Regions from separate parts of the Psychrobacillus sp. NPDC093200 genome, predicted to be linked through region 1. Evidence: riboswitches for the same ligand, from Rfam matches in the RefSeq annotation. Region 1 holds a riboswitch; the other holds the start of a gene.
The links. Region 1 has a riboswitch for FMN ahead of ribE (riboflavin synthase). Riboswitches for the same ligand answer to the same signal wherever they lie in the genome.
Positions count from the first base shown of each region.

Region 2: it holds a riboswitch for FMN, as region 1 does, so the genes downstream of both, ACQKNZ_RS12955 (ECF transporter S component) here and ribE (riboflavin synthase) in region 1, are expected to answer to the same signal.

Region 1 is NZ_JBNNVC010000003.1:26,173-42,046, reverse strand. It holds gene ACQKNZ_RS13750 (DUF86 domain-containing protein) at 1-114, shown strand, start outside; gene ACQKNZ_RS13745 (TIGR01457 family HAD-type hydrolase) at 101-865, shown strand; gene ACQKNZ_RS13740 (YuzB family protein) at 1,064-1,300, opposite strand; gene ACQKNZ_RS13735 (NAD(P)/FAD-dependent oxidoreductase) at 1,429-2,496, shown strand; gene ACQKNZ_RS13730 (YuzD family protein) at 2,628-2,954, opposite strand; FMN riboswitch at 3,213-3,350, shown strand; FMN riboswitch at 3,454-3,591, shown strand; gene ribE (riboflavin synthase) at 3,715-4,350, shown strand; partial or broken gene ribB (3,4-dihydroxy-2-butanone-4-phosphate synthase) at 4,365-4,949, shown strand; gene ribH (6,7-dimethyl-8-ribityllumazine synthase) at 4,991-5,455, shown strand; gene ACQKNZ_RS13710 (hypothetical protein) at 5,743-6,282, opposite strand; gene ACQKNZ_RS13705 (NifU family protein) at 6,639-6,872, shown strand; gene ACQKNZ_RS13700 (DUF2225 domain-containing protein) at 6,917-7,588, opposite strand; gene ACQKNZ_RS13695 (HesB/IscA family protein) at 7,726-8,088, shown strand; gene ACQKNZ_RS13690 (NAD(P)/FAD-dependent oxidoreductase) at 8,555-9,766, shown strand; gene ACQKNZ_RS13685 (NUDIX domain-containing protein) at 9,853-10,356, shown strand; gene ACQKNZ_RS13680 (YuiA family protein) at 10,608-10,745, shown strand; gene ACQKNZ_RS13675 (YuiB family protein) at 10,824-11,153, shown strand; gene ACQKNZ_RS13670 (hypothetical protein) at 11,318-11,728, shown strand; gene ACQKNZ_RS13665 (divergent PAP2 family protein) at 11,919-12,395, opposite strand; gene ACQKNZ_RS13660 (leucyl aminopeptidase) at 12,519-14,021, shown strand; gene ACQKNZ_RS13655 (hypothetical protein) at 14,081-14,329, shown strand; gene mnhG (monovalent cation/H(+) antiporter subunit G) at 14,928-15,299, opposite strand; gene ACQKNZ_RS13645 (Na(+)/H(+) antiporter subunit F1) at 15,283-15,564, opposite strand; gene ACQKNZ_RS13640 (Na+/H+ antiporter subunit E) at 15,561-15,874, opposite strand, start outside.
Region 2 is NZ_JBNNVC010000002.1:1,030,515-1,046,388, reverse strand. It holds gene ACQKNZ_RS12970 (ATP-binding protein) at 1-1,232, shown strand, start outside; partial or broken gene sigX (RNA polymerase sigma factor SigX) at 1,278-1,820, shown strand; gene ACQKNZ_RS12960 (hypothetical protein) at 1,813-3,066, shown strand; FMN riboswitch at 3,610-3,744, shown strand; gene ACQKNZ_RS12955 (ECF transporter S component) at 3,899-4,492, shown strand; gene ACQKNZ_RS12950 (ferredoxin) at 4,644-4,892, opposite strand; gene ACQKNZ_RS12945 (helix-turn-helix domain-containing protein) at 5,004-6,038, shown strand; gene ACQKNZ_RS12940 (RecQ family ATP-dependent DNA helicase) at 6,031-7,440, shown strand; gene ACQKNZ_RS12935 (LysM peptidoglycan-binding domain-containing protein) at 7,518-8,150, shown strand; gene ACQKNZ_RS12930 (CBS domain-containing protein) at 8,224-8,856, shown strand; gene ACQKNZ_RS12925 (metallophosphoesterase) at 9,029-9,793, shown strand; gene ACQKNZ_RS12920 (YpdA family putative bacillithiol disulfide reductase) at 9,825-10,793, shown strand; gene ACQKNZ_RS12915 (hypothetical protein) at 10,856-11,164, shown strand; gene ACQKNZ_RS12910 (asparaginase) at 11,358-12,338, opposite strand; gene prsW (glutamic-type intramembrane protease PrsW) at 12,418-13,113, shown strand; gene sleB (spore cortex-lytic enzyme) at 13,612-14,346, shown strand; gene ACQKNZ_RS12895 (PepSY1/2 domain-containing protein) at 14,356-15,639, shown strand; gene ACQKNZ_RS12890 (flagellar brake protein) at 15,712-15,874, shown strand, end outside.

The DNA.
Region 1 (15,874 bases):
GTGAAGAATCTCCCTTATTTACAACTGTTTCCAGAAAGAGTAGAAAATTATTTAATTAATGAGCTTGGGCCAGTTTCAGCATTTTTACCGGAGGACTCCGATGTCCGCCTATAAAGGATACTTTTTAGATTTAGATGGAACTGTATATAAGGGACTAACACCAATTCAGGAATCTGTAGATTTTGTACATTATTTGCAAAACAAAGGGATTGAACCTTTTTTCGTTACTAATAACTCTTCTATGACTCAAAAGCAGCTACAAGCGAAGCTAGCGAAGATGGACATACATACTACTGAGGAGCAAATTATCTCTTCATCGATTGCAGCTGCTAATTACATTGCCGAGCATTATCCTGCAAAAAGCGTTTTTATGATTGGAGAGAAGGGCTTGGAGGATGCTTTATGTTCTGTAGGAATTGAGCCAACGGATGACTTAGCAGAGGTGGTTGTCATGGGAATAGACCATAAAGTCAATTACGAAAAGCTCGCACAAGCTTGTTTGTCAATTAGGGCTGGAGCGGCGTTTATCTCTACAAATAGCGACCACGCTTTCCCAAGTGAAAGAGGCTATCTTCCAGGGAATGGAGCCTTCACCAAATTAGTAGAGCATTCTACAGGTGTTGAACCTATTTTTACTGGAAAGCCGCAACCGTTTATGCTTGAGTTTATTCAAAAAAAGTATGGGTTTAAAAAAGAAGAGATGGTGATGATTGGAGACAATTATCAAACAGACATATTAACCGGCATTCACATGGGAATTGATACTGCTCACGTCAATACTGGAGTTAATAGAACGGAAGAAGTTCAAATGTTCCTTCAAAAACCGACTCATTTTTTAGAAACTTTACATGACTGGATAAAATAAAACACCATTCATTGTTTGGAAGAACAATATAATAACTGTATTAAATAAGGTATTCCTGTTGAGCTTAGAACAGAGAATACCTTATTTCTTTTTCTCACTCATAAATGGAGTAATGCTATTTATGGAATGAATGTATGAAATTGATTTAATAGATTAAAATATATAAAAGGTATCGAGAGAATATCTTCTCGATACCTTTTAAAATAATGGATTTTCTTCAATGTATTTATATATTTTGGCTACAAGATCTTCGGAAGATTCACCCTCTACCACATCACCGTTCACTATGGCGAAAAGTGTTTCGGAACATAGGGAACAATAGCTAAGACAGCCATATTCTAGCACATCTAAATCAGGATCCTGTTCTAATATATCAAAAGCTTCTTGTGAACCATTTGCAAGGTTGCTTATACAAAATTCAACCATTGGATTCATAGCTGTCACCTCACTACATCGTCATGCTACTCTATTTTTTTATAAAGGTCAATTGTGAAGTTTTATTGTGAAATGTGTCACAATCATTTATAATTTGAGGAGACATTGAAACAAAAGGGAGAATATTTATGCGAAAATTAGTATTGTTAGGTGGAGGATATGGGAATATGCGCGTATTACTACGCCTATTACCAAATAATTTGCCAGATGATGTAGAACTCACATTAATAGACCGTACACCATTTCATAGTTTAAAAACAGAATTTTACGCGTTGGCAGCAGGCACATCATCTGATCATGAAATTAGAGTGGCTTTTCCAGAGAGTGACAAGTTAAAAATTACTTATGGAGAAATTGAGAAAATTGATGTAGAAAACAAACAAGTAATTTTACAAGATGAAAAAATAATTCCATACGATGATTTAGTAATTGGACTTGGCTGCGAAGATAAGTATCATAATGTTCCAGGGGCAGATGAATTTACTTATAGCATTCAAACAATTGGGCGCTCTAGAGACACATACAATAAGATTGGTGGATTACCAGCAGGTTCTGTTGTAGGAATCGTGGGGGCAGGTCTAAGTGGAATCGAGCTTGCGAGTGAGCTTCGTGAAAGTAGACCAGATCTAAAAATTAAATTATTTGACCGTAGTCCTCGAGTATTAAGAGACTTTCCAGAACGCTTAAGTAATTTTGTACAAAAATGGTTTGATACAAATGATGTAGACGTGATAAGCAATTCGAATATCACAAAAGTGGAACCAAACAAATTATATAATCATGATGAAATAATTCCGGTAGATGTTGTAGTTTGGACAGCCGGTATTCAGCCAGCTGCTCCTGTTCGTGCTTTACCTGGAGAGAAGGACAAAACTGGTCGCATCATCCTTACTCAATATCATGATCTACCAAGTTACGATAATGTCTTTGTAGTTGGTGATTGTGCATCCTTGCCGTTTGCTCCAAGTGCACAGCTAGCAGAGGAACAGGCAGAGCAGATTGTGAAAGTACTGCAAGCACGCTGGAAGGGTCAGCCACTACCAGAAAAAATGCCAGATATTAAGCTTAAAGGCTTTATGGGATCTCTAGGTAAAAAGCAAGGCTTTGCTTATTTGGCAGATATCTCTGTTACTGGACGTATTGCAAGATTGATGAAATCAGGTTTACTTTGGATGTATAAACGCCATAACGGATAAATTAAAAAAGCTTGGAAACGTGGAGTTAAACGCGTTCCCAAGCTTTTTATTTTTTTATAAAATGCTTTCTCTGGAAAAAAGCATTTTACTTAATAAGCTTATTTGAGTACTTTTTGAAATGATACTTAACGTTATTCTGCTATATAACCGTACTTTTCGAGGGCAGAGAATACAGGCTTTAACTGAATATAACCTTCCCCTATAACTTCCTCGTTTATCATTATTAATGGGTAGAAAAACTCATCATTTGCAATTTGATTAGCAATTGACAGTTGTTTTTCGTCTTCTATTGGCTTTTCTATATCAATATATAAAAATGTTATTTGATGTCCAGGAAATTTTCTGGTAATTGCAGCTTCTAACCATTCATACGTGTCCTTAGAAGAAGGAGCATTCACACAGCTTGCACATACTATATCGGCACCGTAAATTTCAACAGTGAGTTTTTCTTGTGCCATAAAATACTTGTCCCCTTTAACTTATATATTATTTTACCCATCTATATTATAAAGGGGATACGGAAATACTGTCAAAAAGCGAATATCCTTTAAATGATAGAGTTTTAATATGATAGCTTTAGTCATGATTGTTTCATGCACTAACGGTTGTTGATTTAGTTAGTCTGAAAGTCCAGGAATGCAAATCAACTAAAAGGTGGTAATACGAAGAAAGCCTCTACGTCGAATTTTTATGATACAATACTAATCAAATAGAATAATTTCCTTCGGGGTCGGGTGAAATTCCCAATCGACGGTGTTGAGATTATATCTCTAAGCCCGTGAGCCGCTTTTAGTGTGCAGGATTTGGTGCGAGTCCAAAGCCGACAGTTATAGTCTGGATGGGAGAAGGAGTAAGCAAAACATTTTAAAATGGCAATTTTAAAATGTATTTTTTGCTATGCACTTTCATCCCATCACAACCGTGTTGGGAATTTTTTTATTTTACAACAATTTTATATTATTCCTTCGGGGTCGGGTGAAATTCCCAATCGACGGTGTTGAGATTGTATCTCTAAGCCCGTGAGCCACTTTTAGTGTGCAGGATTTGGTGCAAGTCCAAAGCCGACAGTTATAGTCTGGATGGGAGAAGGAAGCAACGCAAGTAGACTTTTGAAAATACATATTCACTAGTCTTATTTGACGAAGCCAAATTTACCTCTCATCGAAACTCCGACAAAAAATGTTCGGGGTTTTTTATTTTGAGAAAGAGGTGAGGAAGATGTTTACAGGGATTATTGAGGAGCTAGGGACTGTTCAGCAGATGAATATGTCTACTCAATCGATGGAAATTTCCATTGGAGCTAGCAAAATTTTAGAAGATGTACAGCTTGGCGATAGCATTGCTGTAAATGGTGTGTGTCTAACTGTTAAAAAGTTTACGAATGATCTGTTTGTGGCAGATGTGATGCCTGAAACGGTTAAATCGACAAGCTTACAGCAACTTAAAAAAGGTTCAACAGTGAATTTAGAAAGAGCAATGTCTGCAAATGGCAGATTCGGCGGTCATATTGTTTCTGGACATGTCGATGGTGTTGCAACGATTCTTCGAAAGAGACCAGCTTCCAATGCAGTATATATCGACTTAGCAATGCCAAAAGAATTGCTTTTTAACTGTTTAATGAAGGGCTCAATCACCATTGATGGTACAAGCCTGACGATTTTTAATGTAACAGATTCTATAATTACTGTTTCTTTAATACCACATACCTTCAAGGAAACGGTGCTTGGCTTAAAACAGACTGGAGAAATTGTCAATATTGAAACGGATTTAATTGGCAAGTATGTAGCAAAGCATCTAGCCAATCAAAATACAGGAAAAGTGACAGTTGATTTCTTACAAAAAGCCGGATTCTAAAGGAGTGGAATGAAATGAATACTATAGACGAAGCAATCGTTGCATTAAAGCAAGGTGAAATCATCATTGTAGTCGATGATGAAAATCGAGAAAATGAAGGTGATTTTGTCGTAATAGGTGAGTATGCAACACCTGAAAACATTAATTTTATGGCAGTGCATGGTCGTGGCTTAATATGCACACCCATTTCAAATGAAATTGCAGAAAGATTGTCATTAGACCCAATGGTAAATAAGAGCACGGATTCACATCAAACAGCCTTTACCATTAGTATTGATCATAAATCAACAACAACAGGCATTAGTGCATTTGAACGATCTTATACAATTCTTGCACTATTAAATAATCAAGCTGTAGCAACAGATTTCAACCGTCCAGGACATGTATTCCCTCTTATCGCAAAAAAAGGGGGAGTTATAGAGCGTCGTGGTCATACAGAAGCAGGTGTAGAACTAGCTAAATTATGTGGTTCAAAAGAAGTCGCTGTTATTTGTGAGATTATGAACGAGGACGGTACAATGGCACGCATGCCACAACTTGAAAAAATTGCAGAAAAATTTCAAATGAAGTTTATTACGATAGAAGATTTAGTGAAATACACAGAAGCGAATTATAAAGCTTACGTAAAAGGAGAATGAGCATGGGACAAATTTTTGAGGCACAGCTAGTCGGTACAGATTTAAAAATAGGAATTGTAGTAGGAAGATTTAATGAGTTTATTAATGACAAATTATTAAGCGGTGCACTAGACGGTTTAAAACGTCACGGAGTTGAGGAAGGAAATATTGATATCGCTTGGGTGCCAGGAGCATTTGAAGTACCATTTATCGCAAAGAAAATGGCAAATACGAAAAACTACGATGCAATAATCGGCTTAGGTACTGTAATACGTGGATCTACTACGCACTATGACTATGTATGTAATGAAGCAGCAAAAGGCATTGCAAAAGCAGGCCTAGATACGGGTATACCTGTTATTTTTGGTATAGTGACAACGGAAAATATTGAACAAGCAATTGAGCGTGCAGGAACAAAAGCTGGAAACAAAGGCTATGACAGTGCGGTTTCTGCAATTGAAATGGCGAATTTAAATCGTTTATTTTAAGAAAAGAGAATCGATACACGTGACATTGCATAAAATATAATTGGTTGGCTGTGAATACTGGCAAAGTGCTATTTATGAAATTAACCGACAAATCTTTAAGCAATTCTTATTGAGAATTACCTATTCTCGCTTTTCCAATAGTATATTTAAAGCACCTCTGAAACATGTACTGGTTTATTTGTACATGTACAGAGATGCTTACGTTTTCAGTGAATTAGCCTAAGTTATTTACTAGATTGAGGGAAACTTGTAAATTGTATAGACGCCATCCTTAAGAGGAGCTGCTGTTAAACAGCTATAAGACTACGAACGGTAAGTTGTCCAAGATATCTGCCGGGATTTGCAGAATATCCTATTACTGTTGGGGAAGTAACAGTAGCATTGATGACAATACGACCTGTATTTCCTAATAAACCAACTGCTAAAAGAGCATCTCCTGATGCAATTGCTACGTCCTGAGAGCTACCAGAGTTAGCATCGGTAAATAAAGGAATAGTTGCTATAACAATTCCTAAAAGATTTACTACCTCTAAAGTTGCAGTTACTGAAACAGTCTCGTTACCTGCATACGCATAAAACGCGCTAAGTGGCAAAGCAAGTCCTAGAATTGGTAAAGTTCCAATGTCGAAAATGCTTTGGAATGTAACCGTTTGGTTGGATGCTGTATTCGGTGACCAGATATAAGCGCTGCTGCCATCAATTAAAGGAGACAACATAGCTGGTGCGGTTGGTACTGCTGGTGTTGGAAGAGTACCTGGTAAAGCAGCTGTATCAGCAATGACTTGAGTATTTGCTGGAGTCGTAAATGCTTGTAAGGTTAAAACCATAAAAAAACACCTCCTCGAAGTTTATTTGCCAACAAATGGCATACTGTAACATATGAACTTTTAGTAGAGGAAGCTAGTCTAATAGACTAGAATCGAAAATAAATTTATTTTGGAAAGATATATTGGGGAATAAAAGCCTGAAATAACACGATTCTCGCTTTTTATTATTAATATTAAGTATATAGTCTATATACAAATCATCTTAAAAATGATTTTTATCTTAAAATAAAACAGGGTAAATAATATTTTATGAATCTTAGGGAACACTCTTATCACGGTGTGTTTTGTGGGGAGTAAACACTTCCATTTAACCAACAATTATTCTATAATGATTATAGCGAAAGGAGTCGACATATATGACTGATACAATTAACGAACAAGTACAAGAAGTTTTAGATAAATTGCGTCCATTCTTACTACGTGACGGCGGAGACTGCGAGCTTGTTGACGTTGAAGACGGTATTGTAAAATTACGCCTTTTAGGAGCATGCGGGAGCTGCCCAAGTTCTACTATCACGTTAAAAGCTGGTATTGAACGCGCTTTATTAGAGGAAGTACCTGGAATAGTAGAAGTAGAACAAGTATTTTAATGACAACACATATAAAAAAGAAGCCTGAATGAGGCTTCTTTTTTTCACCCTCGCATTTCCTGCCAACGCTCTTTTGCCATTTCAATTAGCTTGGGTTCTATAGAGGTACTTTGTTTTTCGATTACTTTGGAAAAATAACGTGTAGCTAATTCTCGGTCACCTATTCGTCTAGAAAGCTCTGCTATCATATATATAATTCGTGTCTCGGACATTTGAGTTCCATTGTAATCTTCGCTAGAATAGGAGTCTGAATAACGATCTCTGGCTATTTCTAGAAATCTATTTTCATCTTCTTTGTTTTCCATTATGCGGTAGAGCCAAGCAGTACGAAGTGCTAAGCCGGCAATAGAGACAAATTTTTCTTTTTTTAACGTTCCACACAGTATGCCTAATTTATATGTAGTGATCCCATCTTGTGTCGTTCGGACGTCACCATAGGAACGTGGTATCCAATTAGTCGATATTTTCTCTTTAATGATTTCTTTAAGTCCAGGTGCAAAATACTTGGTGAAGTCATCGGTAAAAGAAAAGCCACAATGCTCACAGACAAATACATTATATAATAACGGGTTGATATCTTTATTTTGATATATTGGTTGAAAGTCTGTTTCATGAGATTCGACTTTTATAAATTTTGAACGTATCTTAGTTGATTTAAATTTGTTTTTACAATGTAAGCATTCGATATCTTTTTGGTAATATGGAGTTATTTCCATTTTATCTTCTCCTTATTCTCGTTCTTGGTTTTATTATACTGTAAAAATATTTCGAAAGCGAGGTAACTTAAGTAGTTTTCCTTGTATAGATTGTGATTAAATTGATATTATATAAATAAGGAAGGAATGTGATTCAGATGACAGAAGTAGTTAATTTGTCTGAAGCGGCAGCTTACCGCGTCAAAGAGATGATGGTTCACAACGAGGAAGAAGGTTCACTTCTCCGTGTATCTGTTAACGGTGGCGGATGTAGCGGTCTTTCTTACGGTATGGGATTTGAAAAAGAGAAAAATGAAGACGATATAGTTTTACATCAGCATGATTTAGAAATAATTATATCTAGTGAAGATGCTTCTATTCTCCAAGGTACAGTCATCGATTACAAAGAATCGTTGATGGGTGGAGGCTTTACCATCGATAACCCTAATGCAATTGCATCCTGTGGCTGTGGTTCATCATTTAGAACTGCTAAAAAAGAAGGCACACCGGAAAGCTGCTAAATATTCGAAAGAACATTTTCTTACTTAAGGAAATGTTCTTTTTTAAAGGATAAGAAAGTAAATTACGTTTGGAAGTCAAAGAGGATCTAACTGGTTGCTCTCGCTTTCCCCCATTTGCTTGTCGGGACAGAACTAGGCGCTTGCGCTTTTCTTGTTGTCTAGCTCCAGCACCTTGCCCCTCGAGGTCAAATGGGAAAAAGCTGCGGTGGCTGAAGAACTGCCTCCTCGCTTTCCCCCATTTGCTTGTCGGGACAGATCTCTAGGCGCTTGCGCTTTTCTTATGGGCTAATTGTCTGTATATTCCCACCTTTGCAATGTTGTTAAATAGTGTTGAAATCCTATTCTAAAAGGTCTAAAATAGGATGTAGTGAAAAATTTGTCGGAAAAATGACAAAGTCCATTTCTAATTGTGAATTATTCGTATCATTAGATTCATAAAAAATATAAAAAGGTGGTTGCGATCTTCGTGAAAAGACCAACAATTCTAGTATTAGGTGCAGGTTATGGTGGATTATCTACTGTAGTGAACCTTCAAAAATTAGTAGGTACCGATGAAGCAGATATTATTTTAGTAAATAAAAATGACTATCACTACGAGTCTACTTGGTTACATGAGGCTTCAGCTGGAACTTTACGTCCAGACCAAGTGCGTTATGATATTCAAGGTGTTATAAATAAAAGCAAGGTACAATTTGTAAAAGCAACTGTCGAAGGCATTGATGTTAATACTAAGAAGGTAGCAACAAGTGCTGGAGAATACACATATGATTATTTAGTAATCGGTTTAGGCTTTGAAGGTGAAACATTTGGAATCACTGGTTTAGATAAATATGCACTATCAATTGCAAATGTAAATGCTGCTCGTCAAATCCGTGATCATATCGAATACCAATTTGCTACATGGTCTACAGAAGAAAACAGAGACGATGCTCGTTTAACTATTGTAGTAGGAGGAGCTGGCTTCTCTGGTATTGAATTTTTAGGTGAATTAGGTAATCGTATTCCTGAGCTTTGTGAAGAATACGATGTACCAAAAGAAAAAGTACGCGTTGTCTGCGTAGAAGCTGCTCCTATGGTATTACCTGGTTTTGATCCTGAGCTAGTTGAATATGCTGTTCGTCAATTAGAAGCAAAAGGAATCGAGTTCTCTATAGGTACACCAGTAGTAGAAGCTACTCCTGAAGGCGTTAAAATTAAAAAAGGCGAAGAAGAATTTGAATTCATCAAAGCTGGTACTGTAGTATGGGCTGCTGGTGTTCGTGGAAACCGCTTAATCGAAACTTCTGGTATCGAAAATATGCGTGCTCGCGTTAAAGTTGAAAAAGATATGCGTGCACCTGGATTCCCAGACGTATTCATCGTTGGTGACTGTGCTCTAATGATTAATGAAGAAACAAATCGCCCATACCCACCGACTGCTCAAATTGCTATGCAACAAGCTGTAACAGTTGCTAAAAATATCGTAGCCCTAATGAAAGGCGAAAATACAAAGGAATTTGTTCCTGAACTAAAAGGAACAGTTTGTTCTCTTGGTGAGCATGATGCAATTGGAGATGTAATGGGTAGAAAACTTACTGGTACTAAAGCATCCATCATGAAAAAGGTTATTGATAACCGTGCTCTTTTCATGATCGGTGGAGTTCCATTAGTGCTTAAAAAAGGTAAATTTAAATTATAAAAGAAAAACAATAAATGGCTCCCACTGTAACTCTCAGTGGGAGCTTTTTTAAAGTATAAAAGGTAAGTATGCTTTTGTTAAAGGAGATGGATTATTTGTCGAAGGATAAACGAGGAAATGTCTGGTTGGGAGCTGCAGGATTAGTTTTAAACAACAAGGGTGAATGGCTAGTTGTTAAAAAACGATATGGTGGCTTAGAAGGAAGATGGTCTTTACCTGCAGGCTTTGTAAATGGTGATGAAACAATTGAACAGGCTGCCGTACGTGAAGTTAAGGAAGAAACTGCGGTAGATTGTACAGTTAAAAATATGATCGGTTTTAGAAGTGGGGTCTTACAGGGAAAAATCAGTGATAATATGGCCATTTTTCTTCTTAAACCAATTGAAGAGGAACCGATTATTCAAGTGCAGCTTTCTGAGCTATATGAGGCCAAATGGATACTTCCAAGTGATTTACTGGAAGATGAGAACGCTTCTGTAATGCTGCATGAATTAGCAGCTGCGTCTTTAGAAATTGGCTTTCCAACTATCGAAGGGATAAATCCTGGAGACATATTTGGGTATACTAGCTATAAATTATTCATAAAATAATCCGAACATAAATAGACTAAATTCATGTCATTAAAAATTCAACTGTGACTAGCTCTACTAATAGTGGTTAGCTTATAGAACTTCGATAAAAAGTCTTATGAAACAAAGCATTTTTCATAAGACAGTCTATTTTTCTTTACTTAAGCACTTTTAAAACACGTATCAAATATATTTTGTTTTTTATTTACAAATATATTAATCCGTGATATATTATCTGAATATTAAAATAAATATTCAAGGAGGCGTATTATATGATTAAATTTAAAACAGAAACTGTAAAGTCTTGTCCTTATTGTAAAGGTGAAGGATATTTCCAACTTAGACTTGGTGGATCAGAAACGTGTGGCTGCTGTAATGGCTCTGGAAAAAGTAATAAGAAGATTATTTGACAAAAATGTGAAAAGAAACAAGTACATTGAATCCACGCCTCCGTTAAGGTAAACTATTTAGAGATACTACGGAGGTATATGATTATGAATTTTACAATTACACAGATGATTCTTTCAGTACTAATTTTTCTAGTTATGTTTTTTGGAATCGCCTTCTTATTAAATATGTTACTAAGAATGTCCTGGTTTGTGGCTATTTTATATCCACTAATTGTGGTATTTATCATTGATGAGGTAGGGTTCTTTGATTATTTCACTAACCCGGGTTCTTCATTCTCTGCTCTTGGAGATAAGTTTGTTTCTTTGCATATGGCAGATATCGTAATTTTAACAAGTGGTTTTGTAGGAGCAATTATTGCGGGGATCGTTATTAAAATGCTTCGGAAAAGTGGATATCAAATGTTCTAAAAAGGGATGGCCTTATAGCCATCTTTTTTTTATTGGTAAGAAAAAGCATATGCATAATTCCGAAGTACATACTTAGCCTCAAGGTAACTGTATAGAAAGGTATGGGAAAAAGAAACGAATATTATGTATCAATCGACTAATGCATTAGAAAAGGAGTGGTAGTATTGAAAAAGTATGTGATTATAACAGTAATGATGCTAGGGAATCTATTGTTATGGGGATGCTCGGATGAATCAAGCAACAGTTCAATAGACCAAAACACTACAACAGAAGTAACCATTGGTAATCCTACTGCACAAGAAATTCTGGAAATTGATTCAAAAGCTGATATTTTTCAGTGGGATAGTATAATCTATAGTACGAATATTGAGTGGGTTAACGAACTTGTCTTAACAGAAGGTGATTTAGTAGGGAAAATTGAGTATAACACTTCTAATCCAATGGATTTTAAAGATTCTACAGCAAATATTCTGCCCATTGGTACTGAAATATTTAAAGCTAAAGAACGTAATGATGTACTTATTACTAAGTACAATGATGAATTAAAATACTATTATCAATTAGTTGAAGGATAAACAACAAATAGAGTCCAATTAGGAAAAAACAAGAAGCGTATTCGATTTAAGGCGAATACGCTTCTAGAGATAATAAAATACTAAACAAGTTTAACAGTACCTGTTATTTAGAGAATAATGCACAGTAGTTGTGGGCAAGAGGAATGTATATTTAAACTACATTTGATTTAACTCTTAACTTGTAAAAAAGCTATAAAATCACGGTGTAAATAATGATAGATATCATAATCCCAGTTAGGGCACCCATAAATACCTCTATTGGTTTATGACCAAGCAACGTTTTTAATTCTTCTAGCTTTTCTTCACTTTTCTTTTGTCCCCAACCTTTTGTCTGATCCACAAATGCCTGAAAATCTACACGCATTTGATTGATAATAATGGCTTGCTGGCCAGCCTGGAATCTGACACCAGTTGCATCGAACATCACTATAACTGCAAATACAGTAGCAACTGCAAAGAGAGGTGAGTCTAAACCTGTCTCAAAAGCAATAGCTGTGCAAAGAGAAGTTACAGCCGCAGAGTGGGAACTAGGCATTCCACCAGTAGAAGTAAATAACTTCCAATCAACCTTTTTGGTGACCAAAAAATGAATAGGTATTTTCACGAACTGAGCAAAGAAAATAGAAAATAGAGCAGCTAGTAATGGAGTATTTTGGAGGATTGTCAGAGTAGACACAGCCTTTCAAGGAAAACTTTAGTTAGTACTAGTATAACATATTACTACTATTCGAAAAATCAAACTTGTTGCTATATAATGATAATGTATCCAAATTATCTAGGGGGAAAAATAATGATTATAAATACTAATGAAGTATTATTCGAAGAAGTGCAATCAGAAACACTAGTGGTGGGCATTCCAAAGCATCCTGAAAACACAGAGAAGTGGGATGCATTGTTAAATGCTTTTGGAGACCACATCCTAGAATGGGTAAAAAGCGGAGACATTTCATCAGATTTAAAAAAAATAGTAAAAGTACCAGTTGCTAATCAGGAAACTGTAAAAAGAATTCTTTTTGTCGGGCTTGGTGACCGCAAAAAGTTAACTCAAGAGAACATTCGTGAGGCATTTGGCTTAGTAGGCAAAGAACTTCTTTCGAGTAAGCCAGAGTCTTTAGCAGTTTGGATACCATCATTTACATCAGAAACAGCTACAGAAGCCGATGTAGCGTATTTAGCAGCCGAAGGAATTGGAATGGGTGCATTCGTTTATGAAGGCTACAAAACATCCTCTAATGTCCCTGATTACTATTTACCTGCCATCGAGCTATTAACTGACACTGATCCGGACGAAGCTGCTACTTATTTTGAGGTAGGAAGTATTTATGCAGATGCAGTAAATGAAGCAAGAATTTTAGTAAACACACCAGGAAACGTATTAACTTCTACACAGCTAGGTGAGTATGCAAGAGAGCTTGGAGAAACATATGGCTTTGAAACAGAAATTTTAGGTAAGAAAGAAATAGAAGAACTTGGGATGGGAGCATTACTTGCAGTAAATCAAGGATCTGTTGAAGAACCGCGATTAATCGCTTTGAAATATCAGGCAACAGAAAACTGGGATGATGTAGTGGCACTTGTTGGTAAAGGAATTACTTTTGATACAGGTGGTTACTCTCTCAAAACGAAGGCAGGTATCGTTGGGATGAAGGGCGATATGGGAGGTGCTGCAGCAGTATTAGGCGCAATGCAAATTATTGGAGAGCTTCGTCCAAATAAAAATGTTATTGCAGTTATACCTTCCACAGACAATATGATTTCTGGTAATGCCTTCAAGCCTGATGACGTCATCACTTCGATGAGTGGAAAAACAATTGAAATTTTAAACACGGATGCAGAAGGCCGTCTTGTTCTAGCAGATGCGGTTACTTATGCAAAACAACAAGGAGCTAACTATATCGTAGACGTTGCTACTTTAACAGGTGGCGTTATTACAGCTCTTGGATATGACAAGACAGGTGCACTTACAAATGACGAGGAGTTTTTTGAAACCTTTATGGAATCCTCTTTAGAAACTGGCGAGTTTGTATGGAGATTGCCTTTAACAGAAAACGATAAAAAACGTATCCGCAAAAGTGATGTGGCTGACTTGAATAATTCTCCTGGAGGAGATGGTCATATGATATTTGGAGGCGGTTTTGTTGGAGAGTTCGTGGAGGAAACACCATGGATTCACTTAGACATAGCTGGAACATCTGACTCTAAATCTGCCTATGATTTTGGACCAAAAGGTGGTACCGGTGTAATGGTACGAACATTGGCTACTCTTATCGAAAGAATGGCTGAAGAAGAGTAGGGTATACGCACAGGACACTTATCCCATATAGCATACACTGTGTTGAAAGGAGGAACATTATGCCTAGATATCAACGCGGTGGTTATGGAGGTAGAGGTCCGGGTGGCCCAGGAGGCTATGGAGGCTATGGTGGATTTGGTGGAGGTTTCGGTGGTTTTGGAGCGCCATTATTAGGAGGCTTTGTAGGAGGTCTTTTAGGTTCTTCCATTGTTGGCTTTGGTGCCAGACAACCTTATCCTTATCAGCCATATCCATACCAACCGTATCCTTACTACAACAATTTTACACCGTATTACCCGTACTACTAAAAAAGAGCTATTGCCATTCCTTGATATATCAGGGAAGGTAATAGCTTTTTTAAAATTTGGTTCTGTTAAATTTTGATATTGATTTTCCTTCTGAAGAATATCGAATGCAATTTTTTTGGCATTCCCCGTTTGATTTATTCACCGATATTGTATTAATTATCTTATAAGTAAATCTATATATATTTGGCTGTCTAAAACATAATATCCATTCAGCATTTATAATTTCTTTTTCATTGAGTTCTATTTTTACAGCTTTGTTATCTAGCACTTCATTATAAATTTTCGTTATTAATTCAATGGTAAATATCTCTTGATTTTTATATTCGTCAAAATGACTGCTTCTTTTGTAATTTAGAATTTTCACTTTGCGATTATTAATTTTTATATTGAGATGTTTACCTAATTTTTTATTTGACCTAATCGTACTTCATTCCTTTCATTGTAAGTGAAGAAAACTAACCATTTTCTTTTGAAAAACGCAATCCTGTCTAATGTGTCAGTTATTTTAAGTACGAATGACATTTGATATTAGTTTTCCAATAAAAAAGTGTAGACAAAGTGATAAAACACTCTGCCTACACACTAAAGTAAATTAGCATCAAACTTTGATTTTCATGTTCTTTCTTTTTTCTTCCACTACCTCTTCTAAATCATCTCGAACTGTGAGGTCGCAGCATTCCACACCAGAGTAATAGGCAGCTCTTCCCATCATGTGTCCACCTACAGGTCCAGTGATGAAAAGAAACAGAATGCCAAGCAAAATACGAGAATTAAACGTCCCCTCGATTAACCAAAAGTGAAGAAACACACCTATTAAAATGCTCATAACCCCAAGTGTAGCACTCTTGGAAGCTGCATGTGCTCTTGTATAGACGTCTGGTAGTCGGAACAAGCCAATTGCAGTAACCAAGATAAAAATAGTTCCAAAGGAAATAGTACCTACGATAAATATATTAGCTATTACGGTCACGTTGAATGATTTCTCCCTTCTCCGTGAATTTAGAAAACGCTACTGTTCCTATAAAGGAAAGAACAGCTAACAATAGAATGACCTCTAAGAAGAATGGAGTATCAAACAGAATTGATATTAGACCAATTAAAGAGATTAGACCCACTCCAATTGCATCTAAGGCTATTACGCGATCGGGAGTAGTCGGACCCTTTACAAGTCGGTATAAGAAGCCTAGTAAAGCGGCGCTTATTAACACGACAATCACCCATAAAAAAGTTATCATGATCTACTCACCTCCAAAATTGCTTTCTCAAAAGTATCGCGTATGGAGTTAACCGCTTCGTCAATATTACTAAACTCAATAGAATGAATATATAACGTTTTATTGTCATCCGAAACATCAATAACTACCGTACCAGGTGTTAATGTTATAAGGCTGGATAACAACGTTATTTCCCAGTCCTCGGTTAAAACCGTTTCCAAGGCAAATATGGCAGGACGGATGGGCATTTCAGGCTTTACGATTAACTTTAATACCGAGAAGTTAGAAAGTATTAGCTCCTTTAAAAATAAGACAGCCAATTTTATAACCG
Region 2 (15,874 bases), on a different contig from region 1:
TAGCTCTGTTACTTACAACCTTGCTTACTTTCTTCCTTTCTTCTAAAATCACATCTCCCCTTCGATCGATGCGAGAGGCGGCTTTAGAGCTAGCTAAAGGAAACTTTGAAACGAAGGTACCTTATACGCAAAGAGACGAGATAGGGGAGCTTGGCTCTGCATTTAACAGAATGGGTAAGCAATTAAAGCATCATGTGGAGGTAATCAATCAGGAAAAGGAACAGCTTTCAAGTATTCTTACTTCTATGACAGATGCCGTAATTACTTTCAACAAAGAATTTCAAGTACAGGTAAGTAATCCACAGGCTGACCAACTGTTAAATAAATGGCATGAAGAAAATGACATTGCTAACAAATCAGATTTACCTGATGAACTTCAGCATCTTCTAGAGCATGTATTGCATTTAGAAGAAGAATTAGATGAGGAATTAGAAATAAGAGGATCATACTTCTCTGTGTCGATCAGCCTTCTTTATAGCAATGAATCTGTTCGTGGGGCAGTGGTCGTATTGCGCGACATGACTGAGCAACATAGATTAGACAAAATGCGTTCAGATTTCATCGCTAATGTTTCTCATGAGCTAAGAACACCTATTTCTATGCTGCAAGGATACAGTGAAGCCATTATCGATGAAATAGTCACGACAGAAGAAGACAAAAATGAAATGATTCGGGTTATTTATGATGAATCTAAACGTATGGGTAGACTTGTAACAGAGTTATTAGATTTAGCGAGACTTGAATCAGGTTATTTGAGCATACACAAAGAAAAAGCAGAAATTGTTTCGGTAATCGAAAGGATTACCCAAAAATTTGACCAAGCTGCGAAAGAAAGTAATGTTAGCTTAAAGTTTGATCACAATATACCTTCTGAGGAATTAATCGAAATTGAGATAGACGAAGATCGTATGGAACAGGTTTTAACGAACTTAATTGATAATGCTTTAAGGCATACTCCGGAAGAAGGCTCTGTTTCCGTACTGTTAGAGAAATCCAAAAACCAAATCATTATAAAGGTATCAGATACTGGATTTGGTATACCTGCGGAGGATTTACCTTATATTTTTGAGCGGTTTTATAAAGCCGATAAAGCTAGAACTAGAGGGAAAGCTGGCACTGGCCTCGGCCTTGCTATTGCGAAAAATATAGTCGAAAGACACGAAGGTCACCTATCAGCAGAAAGCACAGTCGGGGTAGGCACAACATTTATTATTCAATTGCCATTAAGCTAATGTAACAAATCGGGAGATGAAACGACTAATTGAAAGAACGGGGGGAGCATTATGAATGACTCCGTTTTCCACCGCTTGTATGATACCTATCATCAAGACGTTTTTCAGTTTTTGATCTATCTAGTTAAAGATAGACAAACTGCGGAAGACTTGGTCCAGGAGGTTTATGTTCGTGTTCTAAGAGCTTACAGTAAATTTGAGGGAAAAAGCTCCGAGAAAACATGGTTATTTTCAATTGCAAAAAATGTAGCTATTGATCATTTTCGAAAGCATTCCGTTAGAAAGAAAAGAATGTTTGATGCTTTTGACTGGGAATCTACACAGCTTGCATCAAAAGACATGTTGCCGGAGGATTTTACTGTTTTAAATGATGAAATGAAAGCCTTGCTACTAGCTTTAGATACATGTACTGGAGATCAGAAAATGGTAGTCATTATGAGATATTTTCAAGAGCTGTCCATTGCTGAAACCGCACAAGTATTAAATTGGACAGAAGGTAAGGTAAAGACTACTCAGCATAGAGCTATTAAATCACTTCGAGAAAAATTATCTGATAAACAAAAGGAGGGTAATGTTTTACATGAGTAATCAAGAAGAAAAGAATAAAGCGTTAGATGAGCTCTTACACAACATGCCCAAGTTCACAGATAATCGTTCGAAGGATGAAGTATACAATCGAGTGAAGTTAGAAATGGATTCTTCCGATTTAAATAAAGTCATACGAAATAATAAATGGTTTTCTAAATGGATGCCACTTTTAGTGTCTGTTGCTTCTGTTTTGTTGTTAACGTTCTTAATTTCTTCATACTTGGGCACAAGTAGTGAAAAATCTGCAATCCAGCAACAGGCTACAGACAAATCGGACATGTTGAGAACGTTGGACGTTGCTCCTGCCTCTGAGGTAGAAACAACAGAGGGCGGAATGGAAGCCAAGGAAGATGCGGCTATAGAAAATTCAAATGATGTAGTCAATTCTTTAGCTGTCGAAAGTGAATTAGTGCCAGTTCAAGCCTTTAACAACGCTAGAACTGTATATGAAGATGATTTAAATGATGGAATTCCATTTCATTTTTCTGTAACAGAAGGGGCAGAAGCTTACCCAATCACAATAATTATACCTAAGGATAAAATAAACGAAGATTTTACTGACGGATTGCCAAATAGTCTTCAGTTATATGAAAAATATGCAAGCACTATAGATGAATCTGCTCTAGGGTTCGAGGAATATTTGCCCTTGCAAGGTAATTTAGTTTCAGATGGCGATACGCTTCAACACTATTTACCTAAAGGGCATGGTTATGATGCTGCTTCAGCTACTTCCGGAGTGTATACTGATACAATCCGTCATATTTTTACGGATTTTTCCTTCCTGGAACGATTAAGTGAGGATGGCACAGCTATCAATTGGGACCAAGTAGGAGTAATAGGGAAAAAGGAATTGGCAAGCGGAAACAAAGAACGAATGTATTTTAAACACACAATGAATAGCGGACTGACATTCCTTGTTCCAAAGGATGCTAAGTTTGAGAATGCTTTTAAAGATATGCCAAAATCAGCAAATGATCTTTATACGACTGTTGTACCGAAAGATGTTAGTTATGAGGTATCAGAGGAAGGCAACACGGTTGTAATAACATTTGACGAAGCATTAGATTTGGCAACATTGGAATATGAAGATTCTATTCTTATGATTGAAGCCTTTACATTAACAGCTGCAAGCTTCGATAAAACAGTTCGTCTAGAAAATGTTGTACAGAAGCAATGGGATCGATTTGATTTGACAGCTACTTTACCAATCCCAATTGGCCCTAATGGGTACATGATGAACTACTGAATAATAAAGAATCGACCTACTAATTAGTCGGTCGATTTTTTTATTGGTTTTTTTATACGAAAAAAGTGTTTTATAACCGGATAGAAAAATTTACGACCGTTCAGACGAGAGTTATAACCGGATAGAAAAATTTATGACTGTTCGGACGAGTTTTATGACCGGATAGAAAAATTTATGACCGTTCGGACGAGAGTTATGACCGGATAGAAAAATTTATGACTGTTCGGACGAGTTTTATAACCGGATAGAAAAATTTATGACAGTTCGGACGAGAGTTATGACCGGATAGAAAAATTTATGACCGTTCGGACGAGATTTATAACCGGATAGAAAAATTTATGACCGTTCAGGCAAGTTTTATAGTCGGAAAGAGTTATTTATTACAGTTATATATAAGGTGAACAAAAAATCACTGTACTTTAATTTCATAAAAAAGGTTCATCTGTTAATATACTTAAATCGAAACAGTTGTATTGCATATATTAATATAGTTTGATAAAATGATTGTAATTCAAGATAATCTTGAATGACAATAAAATATTGATTCATCTTCGGGGCAGGGTGAAATTCCCGATCGGCGGTATTAGAAGAGTTTTTTCTTGAGCCCGCGAGCCGTAAAAGGCAGGATTTGGTTAAATTCCAAAGCCGACAGTATAGTCTGGATGGGAGAAGGTGAAGGTGCAGTCGTTTTTCGTATGCTCTTATACGGATACGCTTATTTAAGTGTACCTTTTTCTCCTTTAAGCTTTATTTGCTTAAGGGATTTTTTGAGTATTGATAACGAACTGAACCTTTCTTCTTGTGGAGTGAATCGCAAAAGGAGAGAGGATTTATGGCAAAAAGTAAGACGCGAATGCTTATTGCAATCGCAATGCTAAGTAGTATTTCTTTCGTTTTAATGCTGCTTGCATTTCCGTTACCAGTTTTACCAGCTTATTTGAAAATTGACTTCAGTGATATCCCAGCGTTAATTGCTGCTATCACAATGGGGCCAGTTGCAGGAATCATTGTAGCTTTCATGAAAAACGTACTAGATTGGTTCTTTTCAGGAAGTCCCACAGGCGTTCCAGTCGGTCATATGGCTAACTTCGCAACTAGTATTTTGTTTTTGACACCTGTTTATGTCATTTATCGTAAAGTTTCTTCCTCTAAAGGGATTGCTTACGGCTTAGGCGTCGGGACAGTTTGTATGGCTCTTGGTATGAGCCTGTTAAATTATTACGTTTTCTTACCAATGTATTCGTACTTTTTAAACTTCCCAGCGGAAACAGGAACAGCTTTATTTAATTCTATCATTTACGGTATTTTACCGTTTAATCTGATAAAAGGTATTATAGTTACAATTGTTATGGTTGTTCTATTTAAACGATTGAAGCCTATACTAGACAAGGTGAGCGAGTCGTTTAAAGTTCCAAATATAAATTAAAGATATGTATGACTGCTGGCAAACTAGACAATTTCTAGTTTGTCTGCGGTTTTTATTTTTTTGTAGGTATAGCATTAACCTGCCACTTAAGTTTATAGAAATATAAAAAGCCAAGAAAAATGAGCTAGTCATCCTTCTTGGCATTAATATACTATTCAAATTTTAGAGCGTCGCCTTCAAATGATTCTTCAGCAACTTTAATGGAATCGGTAGGGCAGCCTTCAAATGCATCCTCCATGTCCTCCATCAGTTCCTCTGGAACTTCCGTTGTTCCCGTGTTATCATCTAAAATAACAAAGGCAATACCTTCATCGTCATAGTCATATATGTCTGGAGCAGCTGCTCCGCAAGCTCCGCATGCGATACACGTATCTTTATCTACTATAGTATATTTTGCCATTAGTATATTCTCTCCTTTAATTCTACTTATAAGAATTAGCTATCTTATTCATTCTAAAGCTGTTTACGTTTCTTTTCAACAAAAATACTTTCAAACTGTGAGGTATTTAAATTGTATTTTAGCCAACTATTACTAAATATTATTCAAAAATTTAATGGGGAACGGTCAGCAATGGCTTCCTTTTACTTATTAAAAGGGAAAAAATCTGGACAAACCATTCAAGATGTCACTTATTTTAATCTACATCGTTTTTTCTCTATTTATCCGAAGTTAACACAAGAAGAATATAAGCAGCAGTTGTTTAAACTCCAACAAAACAACTGGATTGAAGAGGAAGATTCTCTACTAAGGATTAGTCATAAAGGTTTAAAACAGTTAACTGGATATACAGAACCTTTGTTTAATGGCTGGGAGCTAAGGGGAAACGAAAAATTGTTCTGGTCAAGATTAGAATTAGTAGTCCAAACACTATCTTATTTTAATAAAAATGAAACTAGATTTATTCCCAATCAAAAAGATTATTCGGTTCACCAGTTTGTGAAAGATTACTTACGAGGGAGAGACTATAAATCATCAACATTTCAAAAGGACTTTAAAAGTCAGTTAGAGCATTTACTTCAAATTGCTGAGTTACAGGAAATACATCGTATACTATTAGTCTATCGAATGAGCGGTTATCACATTAGTGGGCTCACATGGGAGCAATTAGCACTGGAGTGTGGAGAATCTATTATAGATATGAAGCTTCAATTTGTAGAAGCGTTGCATATTGTCTTAGATAACATCAATCAAGAAAGTCATCCAGATTTAATAGGTTTAACAAAAGAGATTTTTGTACATAGTCCTTTAACACAATCCGCTTTAAAGACCGAACAGCTTTTAAAGGAAGGTTACTCTATCCAAGATATCGCTGCCCTAAGATCTTTAAAAGCAAATACAATCGAAGATCACTTAATAGAAATAGCAGCAGCTGATCGAAGTTTATCTTTGACATCATTTATATTGAACGACCAAATAAAAAAAGTGCTAGAATTCTCCAATAAACATCAAACCAAAAAATTGAGGTTAATTCGCGAGAACATACCTGAGTTAAGCTATTTTCAAATTAGACTGGCTTTAGCTAAAGGGGAGAAAGAAAATGGATGAACTTCAACACATTCTTCAAACAAGGTTTGGATATAAAGATTTTAGAGAAGGACAGAGGGAAATAATCGAAAAAGTCCTAGCTGGAGAGGATGTAGTAGCTATTTTGCCCACTGGGATGGGTAAATCGTTGCTGTTCCAGCTACCAGCATATTTAAAGAATGGAGCGGTGCTAATAGTATCCCCTTTGCTTTCTTTAATGCAGGACCAGGTAGAGCAGTTAAAAATGATGGGAGAAAAAAGAGTAGTGGCCATCAATTCATTTTTATCCTTCGAGCAAAGAGAAAAGGCGTTATCTGGTTTACAAAATTATAAATTTATTTTTACATCACCTGAAATGTTACAGAATGAGCGTTTTCAAAGAAGGTTAGCTAGTTTAAATTTAGCTTTTATAGTTGCTGATGAAGCGCATTGTATTTCCCAGTGGGGATTTGATTTCCGACCTGATTATTTAAGGATCTCTGAGTCGCTTAAATCGTTAAGAAAGGCAAATGTGCTAGCCTTAACTGCTACAGCCACAAAGGAAGTTGTAAAAGATATAAAAACTACCTTGTTAATGGAACAGCCATTTGAATATATTCATTCCTTGGATCGTCCTTATATTGCTTACGAAGCACATGAGGTGGAGAGCCAAAAAGAAAAGGTAGAATGGATATTAAATAGGATTACTAGCACTACTGGACCTGGTATATTATATAGTCAGTCGAGGAAAAAAACTGAATTTTATACAGAAGAGTTACAAAAAAAGGGCATCAGAGTCGCTTATTATCATTCTAAAATGGATCAAGATGACCGTATTCTCATTCAGCAACAGTTCCAACAAGGCCATTTAGATTGGATTTGTGCTACGAATGCTTTTGGAATGGGTATACATAAGGATAATATTAGACAAATTATACATGATCATATACCAACCTCCGTTGCCAATTATATGCAAGAGGTTGGACGGGCAGGTAGAGACGGAAAACAGTCCATTGCCTCCATTCTTTATATGTTATCCGATGTAGAACAAGCTTATTTTGTTGCGATGCAGGATTTTCCCGACGAACAGGATATTATCCTTGCATATCAGACCAATGAAAATCAGGTGCAGTTATCTGAAACAACGGAAAGAATTTTAGATTATTGGAAAATGGTATTGTCAACAGAGGAAACTATAGAACTGTTTAAGAATATTCGACAAAAAAAATGGATAGAAATTCAAAGCTTGTACACGCTATTACAAAATGAGAATTGTATTAGGGAACAGGTAATTGCCTATTTCGATCAAAAGCTGATAGACAAGCCTTTAAATTGCTGTTCAAAATGTTCTTTAAATCTTCAAGAGTTATTTCATTTACACGATAAACCCCTTATCCATGCTACAGTATTAGATTGGAAAAGTAGATTAGGAAGTATCCTATAATACTTAACAACATTTACATTTTCAACAAAATTCGTCATAATAGTAGTAGATAAGTGGAAGAATGGAGTTTGACTAATATGAGTAAAGATGATTATCAAAAAAAGATTGACGAACATAGACAGTCCATTGGTGTAGAGAGTGAAGCAACTGAATTGAGAAGAAGTAGAAGAAATCCACCAGGTAAAAAGAAAAAGAAAAAGAATATACTCATCCCATCCTTGTTTTTTATATTTATCTTATTGCCTGCAAGTGTTTTGATTTATGTACAATTTTTTTATCAACCAGAAAGCGAAGCCTCAACTGAAGACGAAGGAATCATACAGGTTGTTACTAAGCCAATTTCGAATTTGAACAGCAGCAGTGAAGAAGAGGAAGAAAAAGAAGAGGCAAACGAAACGGAAAAAAATCAAACTTCAGAAGCAGAGAAGCCAGAAGATACAACAGAAGTGCCTCAATCAACTCCAGCCCCTCCGGCAGTTGAACCTAAAGAAAAGGAGGAGGCAGCAACACCAGCACCAACTCAGCCTAAAAAAGAAACTGTACAAGAACCAAAAAAAGACGCGAAAACTCATATAGTTAAGGGTAATGAAACATTATATCGAATCGCGATGAACTACTACAATAATCCAGAAGCAGTCGAAAAGATAAAAGCTGCAAATGGACTAGCTTCCAATGAAATTTATGAAGGACAAAAATTAATTCTGCCATAATCACAAGTTGGAAGGATAAATTCACTTTTTATAGAATATATAGGTATAGACCGTTTTGGAAAGAGGTGTTTGTATGTTTGTAAAAAGTGTAATGATACCAAAGGAAAAATGCTTAACTATTAAAGGCAATGCTTCAGTTTTGGACGCTTTAAATGAACTAGAGGCAAAGGATATTGATGCATTACCAATTATTGAGGATGGAAAGTATAAGGGGATGTTTAACAAGTACCTTTTATACAAGGCGTTCTTTTATAGCAACACAGATAAAGATACTTTTTTGAAACAAACAAAGGTATCTGATGTTGTAACAAGGGAAGATACATTTGTTCAAACTAGTGATGTGTTTGAACAGGCTTTTATGAAGCTATATGATTTTCCAATTTTAGCAGTAGTAGAAGATGAGAAGTTCTTAGGCATAGTCACACGCTATGACACAATTCATCAGTTTAAAAGTGCATTTGGTATGAATACAAAGGGCACTCGAATTGCCTTTACTTCTGTAGAATCTGAAGGAAGAATTCTGAAAATGTCCGACATTTTGCATAAGTATCACACTTCTGTAATTTCGCTAGTAACATTTGATGAAACTGACAAGCTAGTGCGCCGAATAGTTCTTAAAATTGACAATGAGCAAAAATTAGATCGAATTATTCAAGACTTAGAAAAGTCAGGTTTTCGAGTGTTACATATTGATAAAGATGAGTAATATAATCAATATAACGAATGGTTTAAGGACAGGGATAAAATCCCTGTCTTTTTGCTTGAAAGATAATATAGTCATGCTGAAGCTATAGCTGATACCTCTCGTGTTTCCCCATTTGCTTTTCGGGGTAGATATAGGCGCTTGTGCTTTTTTTATAATGGTTAGGGGGGATTTAATGTTGTATATAGTAATAACAGTTTTGGTATTGTGCTTGCTTCTTTTCACATATATGCTCTTTTTAGCATTTCAAACGAATGTCAAAGAACATAGTCTCTGTGTAAAAGAAATACCTAAAGGAGAGCAATTCCATATATTTTTTATATCTGACATTCACCGTCGGAAAATTAAAGATGAACTCATCCACAGTATTATCGGAAAGGTGGATGTAGTAGTTATTGGTGGAGACCTCACGGAAAAAGGAGTACCATTGAATCGGACAGAATTCAATTTAAAGCAATTAAAAAAGCTTGGCCCTGTTTTTTATGTTTATGGTAATAACGACCGAGAAGTCGGAGAAAGTAACTTATTAACTTTGTTCGAATCCCTTGATATTCATATTTTGAACAATAGTTCTGTAGTTCTTTCTAATCTAAATCCTTCCTTGCGATTAGTAGGTATTAATGATGGCTTTGTCGGAAAAGTAAATATAGCAGAAGCCTTCGAGGATGTAAAAGAAGAGGATATCTTAATTTTTGTAACACATGCACCAGCATTCTTTCATGCGGCTCAAAAAATAAGTAACCCACGATTAATGTTGGCTGGACATTTACATGGCGGTCAAATTCGTATTGGTCCTTTAGGGATATATGAAAAGGGTAGTTTTAGATTGAAGGAAAATAAAGCAGAGTTAATAAGCAATGGGTTTGGTACTACAGGCGTACCGCTGCGTCTTGGTGCTAAACCAGAATGCCATATCATTACTCTTAAAGGTTGTAAATGATTAGTAAAAAGTAAGAAAGGAAGTTTTGTACTTGGAACAAATTATTGATGTAGTAGTAGTTGGAGGAGGACCTTGTGGAATTTCTGCAGCAATTTCCACACAAGAGTTAGGATTAAAAACGCTCATTATAGAAAAGGGTAACATTGTAAATGCGATATATAATTATCCAACCCATCAAACTTTCTTTAGTACCAGTGAAAAGCTTGCCATTGGAAATGTACCGTTTATCGTAGAGGAAAGAAAACCAAAAAGAAATCAAGCCTTGGTTTATTATCGCGAAGTAGTAAAACGTAAAAATATTCAAGTTAATAAATATGAGCATGTAAAAAATGTGGAAAAAGCTTCAAATCATTTTGTCATTACAACTTCTAAGGGCTCTTATAAAGCGAAAAATGTTATTATCGCTACGGGATATTATGATCATCCAAATTATATGGGTATTCCTGGAGAAAAACTGCCAAAAGTATTCCATTATTTTAAGGAAGGGCACCCTTACTTTGCCCAAAATGTTTTGGTGATAGGGGGCAAAAACTCAGCTATCGATGCTGCACTTGAACTCAATAAGGCGGGCGCGCATGTGACAGTAGTGTACCGTCAAGGGCAATATTCACAAAGTATTAAGCCTTGGGTTCTACCAGAATTTGAAGGCTGTGTACGTAATAATGAAGTAAATATGCACTTCAATACGGAAGTTATGGCTATAAATGATGATAGTGTAACTTTAAAGGGTCCAGACGGTGAATTTACGATTGAAAACGACTTTGTTTTCGCTATGACAGGTTATCATCCAGATCATTCATTTATAGAAAAGATGGGTGTAGCAATAGATGCCACTTCCGGTAAACCCTTTCACAACCCGGATACGATGGAGACTAATGTAGAGGGGATTTTTATAGCTGGAGTAATCGCTGCGGGCAATAATGCAAATGAAATTTTTATAGAAAACGGTCGATTTCATGGAGAACAAATTGCTACAGAAATAAAGAGAAAAGCTTTGTAAGAAAGTGCGCATGTGAATAAACAAACATCTGTTAAAACTGTCTTCTATAAAGGAGTTTCTAAATGATTGAAATTATTACCGATGTACATAATCTGGAAGGTACTTGTTATATAGAGATATTACCTGATATATATAAAGGGGAATGCTGGAATACTTCTTCTATTTATTTCACAGAAGAGAACTTTAGCTATATGCTGCCCGTCTTCGAGAAGTGCTGTAAAGAATTTGATTATTACGCATTCAATGAAATTGATATAGATACGTGGAAAGTGATTTCTTTCGAATTAGAACAACTAAAAATATTTTTAACTGAAAAACCTATTAAAATTAGCTTGAAAGAAGTATTGGGTTTTCCATTTGTTTATTCCTAAAAAGAATTTATGGAAAACTATGATACAAATAGTGCGCAACTTATTACAATGATTACTCAATTTCAATTATGGATACAGAAAAAAAGTTTAGTAACAAGTTTTATCTCTGTTTTAGGTATATAAATAAAAGAACATATTATTTAACAAAAAGAAGAAAGCAAAATAGCTTTCTTCTTTTTGTTAAAAACTATAGCTATTTCTCTTGTCTACTAAATATACTATGTAGAGCTTGCTCAGGGTTCAGATGGTTTAAGGCGATCAGGAGAGCTAGTCGAGCTTTTTGCCCGTTTAGACCTTGAGCGAAAATCACCCCACGCTCCTTCAATCCTTTTCCTCCACCTACATATCCATATACGTCCTGCGCAATGCCATTAAAGCATCTTGACACTAAAACAATGGGTATATTCTTTTCTAAAATATCATGGATAACGGGTACTAAGCTTGGTGGAACATTACCTTGACCCAATCCCTCTAGAACAATACCATCAAACCCTAAGTTAACCGATGCCTCAAGAAGATCAGGCTCCATTCCTGCATATACCTTAAACAGAGCAACCCTTTTGTTAATTTGTTGAATCGGAAATATTGGTTGATGATTAGGTGAATGATGAAAATACACAATAGACTTAGAGATAAATCCTATAGGTCCATACTGAGGACTCTGAAATGTACTTACATTGCTAGCATGTGTTTTCGTTACGTTCTCGGCTGTATGTATTTCGTCATTTAATACTACTAATACGCCTTTACCTTGTGCATCATCTGATGAAGCTACTTGTATAGCAGCTACTAAATTGTATAAACCATCCGATCCTATTTCGTTTGCCGATCTCATAGCTCCAGTAAGTACGATGGGAATAGTGGTTCCAATGGTCAAATCTAAAAAATAGGCCGTTTCCTCTAATGTATCGGTTCCGTGTGTAATAACTACTCCATCAATATTTCCTTCTTGAATGTATTGATCAATTAATTGTTTAAGTCGTAACATTTCAAAAGGGGTAATATGTGGTGATGGGAGATTAAAGATTTCAGTTTCTATAATATTTGCAAAGCCCTTTAGTTTTTCTGCCTCCACCATAAGTGGATTTTTTTCGGACGGCATCACAGCACCTGTATCTACATTTACTTGCATAGAAATAGTACCGCCTGTATGGATGAGTAAAATTGTTTTCAATTATATAACCTCCAATTTTTTTACAAAATGATTAGAAATTATTGTATACTATTATTAGTAATGTGGAAGGAGTAAGAAAATGTTCGTACTACTTTCCTGTGCAATAGCACCGGCTCTTGCGCTTTTAAGTTATTTCTATCTTCGAAAAGAAATTTCGAAAGAACCTTCAAGACTTTTGTTACATACTTTTATTTATGGTGCTATATTAACATTTCCAATTATGTTTATTCAGCACGTTCTAACTGAGGAGCATTTGTTTGATACTCTATTTTTACGCAATGTTTTAGTGACAAGCGCTTTAGAGGAATTTTTTAAATGGTTGATTTTAATGGTAGCCTTATACAACCACATTGACTTTGATGATCCATATGACGGAATTCTATACGGAGCAAGTGTTTCTCTTGGATTTGCCACGGTAGAGAATATCCTTTACCTCTTAAACTTCGGAATGGACGAAGCTTTTTTAAGAGCATTACTTCCCGTTTCGAGTCATGCATTATTTGGGGTTGTCATGGGATTTTATATTGGAAGAGCTAAATTTACTTCTACCAAAAAAATAAAATATGAGGTTTTTTATGCATTAGCTGCCCCATTGTTTCTACACATAATTTATAATAGCATACTAACCTTCACAGGGTTAGAAATATTGTTAATGGTACCGTTTATGCTGTTTTTATGGATTTTTGGCCTGTCGAAAGTAAAGCAGGCACATATCTTATCACGTAGAACAAGATTTGAAAAGCACGAATATTTTATAAGGGAAGATACAAATTAGTTCATATCACAATGATTCACTAACAAAACTTTGGTGGAATAAATTTATATCAACAAGATGGATCTTGACTATTAGTCATGATCCATTTTTATTTTAGGGATATTAGCGTTGTGTGAATGTGAGGATTTTTGAGAAGCTGATAGAATTTTTAATCAGTTATCCATCATCAATATCATTACTACTAAAATTGGAGATAAATTTTAATATAAAAAAGTCCAATTTCTTAATTTAAAATTTAGAAATTGGACTTTTTTAGTTACTCAAGAATTCATAGAATGCGCCTGTTGTAAATGAAAATCATCGATTAAGAAGTAAGCAAATACAATAAAACTATAAACTCCGAATATAAGATAATTTATCTCTTACTAAAAGACTCCTTTTTAAAAGTTAATATGTATAAACTAATCCAGTTTATCCAAGCTAGTTAAAAAGGAGAGATGTCATATGAAACAGATTAAATACATCCTAATTGGCTTAATATTTTGTACAGCCAGTTATATGTTGTTAACTAAAGAACAAACAACTCAAGCATTCTCCGAACAAATAGTTCAGCGGGGAGCATATGGGGACGATGTAATCGAATTACAAGCCAGATTACAGTATATAGGCTACTATACCGGTGAAATTGACGGCAAGTTTGGTTATGGAACTTACTGGGCGCTTCGAAACTTTCAAGAGAAGTATGGATTACCGGTCGATGGAATGCTTGGGGAGAGTACTAAATCGAAATTAGTGAAAGCGTCAAAATTTGACAAAGCATATGTACATGAACAAATTAACAAAGGCAAAAGCTTTACTTATTATGGTAACGAGAGTCTAGATAATCAAGTCAAAAATGAAAAACCAGATAGTACTAATATGCAGTTACCACCTGAATATAGTGAAAGGGATTTAAAGCTAATCGCTAACGCAGTTTATGGAGAAGCACGAGGGGAGCCTTATGAAGGGCAAGTTGCAGTAGCTGCAGTAATTCTCAACAGGATAGAGCACCCCGACTTCCCTAATACTGTTAGTGAAGTTATTTTCCAACCATTAGCTTTCACAGCAGTTGCAGATGGGCAAATTTGGTTAGAACCAAATGAACGTGCTAAAGAGGCAGTGTTAGACGCATTAAATGGATGGGATCCATCTGAAAATGCCATCTATTATTTCAACCCAGACACAGCAACTAGTCAATGGATTTGGTCAAGACCGCATATCAAAAAAATCGGACAGCATATTTTTTGCTCATAAGGAGACCATATGAAAAAATTTGGATGGGTAATAGTTATAGCTGCTTTAGCCATATTTGTTGTTTACCATTTTAATGTGCAGGAGCAAAATACAAACCTTAAAAATGCTCTAGCAAGTCAATATTCTAATCAGTTAAACTCTGCTTCAGAAAAGCTCACAGAGTTAAGCGATTCAATCGATGAGACATTAATATTCAAGGATGAAGCATCATTAGATCGTCCGCTACAGGACGTTTGGAGACTTTCTTCCGATATCAGAGCTTCCATCTCGGCATTGCCTATAGACCAAGAGACTTCATCTGGATGGATGAACTATTTAACTCGAATTGGTAATGGAGCAGCTCAAGTACGAGCTGGTAAAGTACCGATTGAAGAGTGGCAAACCAACATGGTAGACGCCCGTGGGAATTTGAGAAGTTTATCAGATCAGTGGGCATTTACCAATCGAGATGATGGAAATAAGGACTATATAGTAACTTCATTTGTCCAAAATAAATTAAGTAAGGAAAGTCAAAAAAATTGGAAATCGCTTGGTGCTTCGGTTAAAGCCTATACAGAAAGTGATTTTCCGATGACAGCGAGTGAAACCGATCAACAAAAGAAAAAGGATTTACAGCATATTTCGGACGAGCCAGTAAGCGTTGAAGATGTAAAAGAAAAATTCGCTAAATTCTTCCCAGAGTTAGCTGATGCAAAAATACATGTTACAGAAAGCGGAAAGGATGCTCCTTATCCTTTTTATCATATTGAATTTCATAAAGGCATTCGTATAGGTTATGCGGATTTCACTAAAAAAGGAGGCCATCTTTTATCTTTCTTAATGGAAAGACCTTTCGATAAAAATTCAATCGATACAGAAAGTATGAAGGAAAAAGCTTTAGCTCAAATGAAGAGGCTTGGATTCGAGGATACTGAGTTGATAGAATTCAGAGAAAATACAATTGCTTGGCATTTAGCATTTGCTCGTAAGGATGCCGAAAATAATGCTATTGTTTATGCGGATGGTGTTCATCTCAAAATAGCTAAAGATAATGGGGAGCTATTAGGTTTAAATGCAATGGAATATATTCAAGAGGAAAAAATAGGTAGTCAAAAAATAGTGCCATTAGACTATAAAGAAATTTTTGCTGATGATTTAAAAATCGAAGAAGAGAAGATGGCATATGTAGAAAATGATGAATTACAGCAACGACTTGCTTACGAATTATTGACTAGAAGCGATAAGATAGGAACTTATAAAGTCTATATCGACGCGGAAACTCACGAGATTCTCCAATCGGAGAAACTGCCTTAAAATAATATATAGAAAAATCCCTCTTTAAGTGTCATAATTAAGTCATTATTACAATTAAAGAGGGTAAAAATTATGCAAATAAAACTAGGTACTAATTTAACACTTGAGCCAACATTCACAGACAAATCCGAAAAATACCGGTGTAAAGTAGTAGATATGGATGATCAGTTTATATATATCGATTATCCTATTGATACAGTTACAAATAAGACAATCGTATTGATAGAGGGTACTC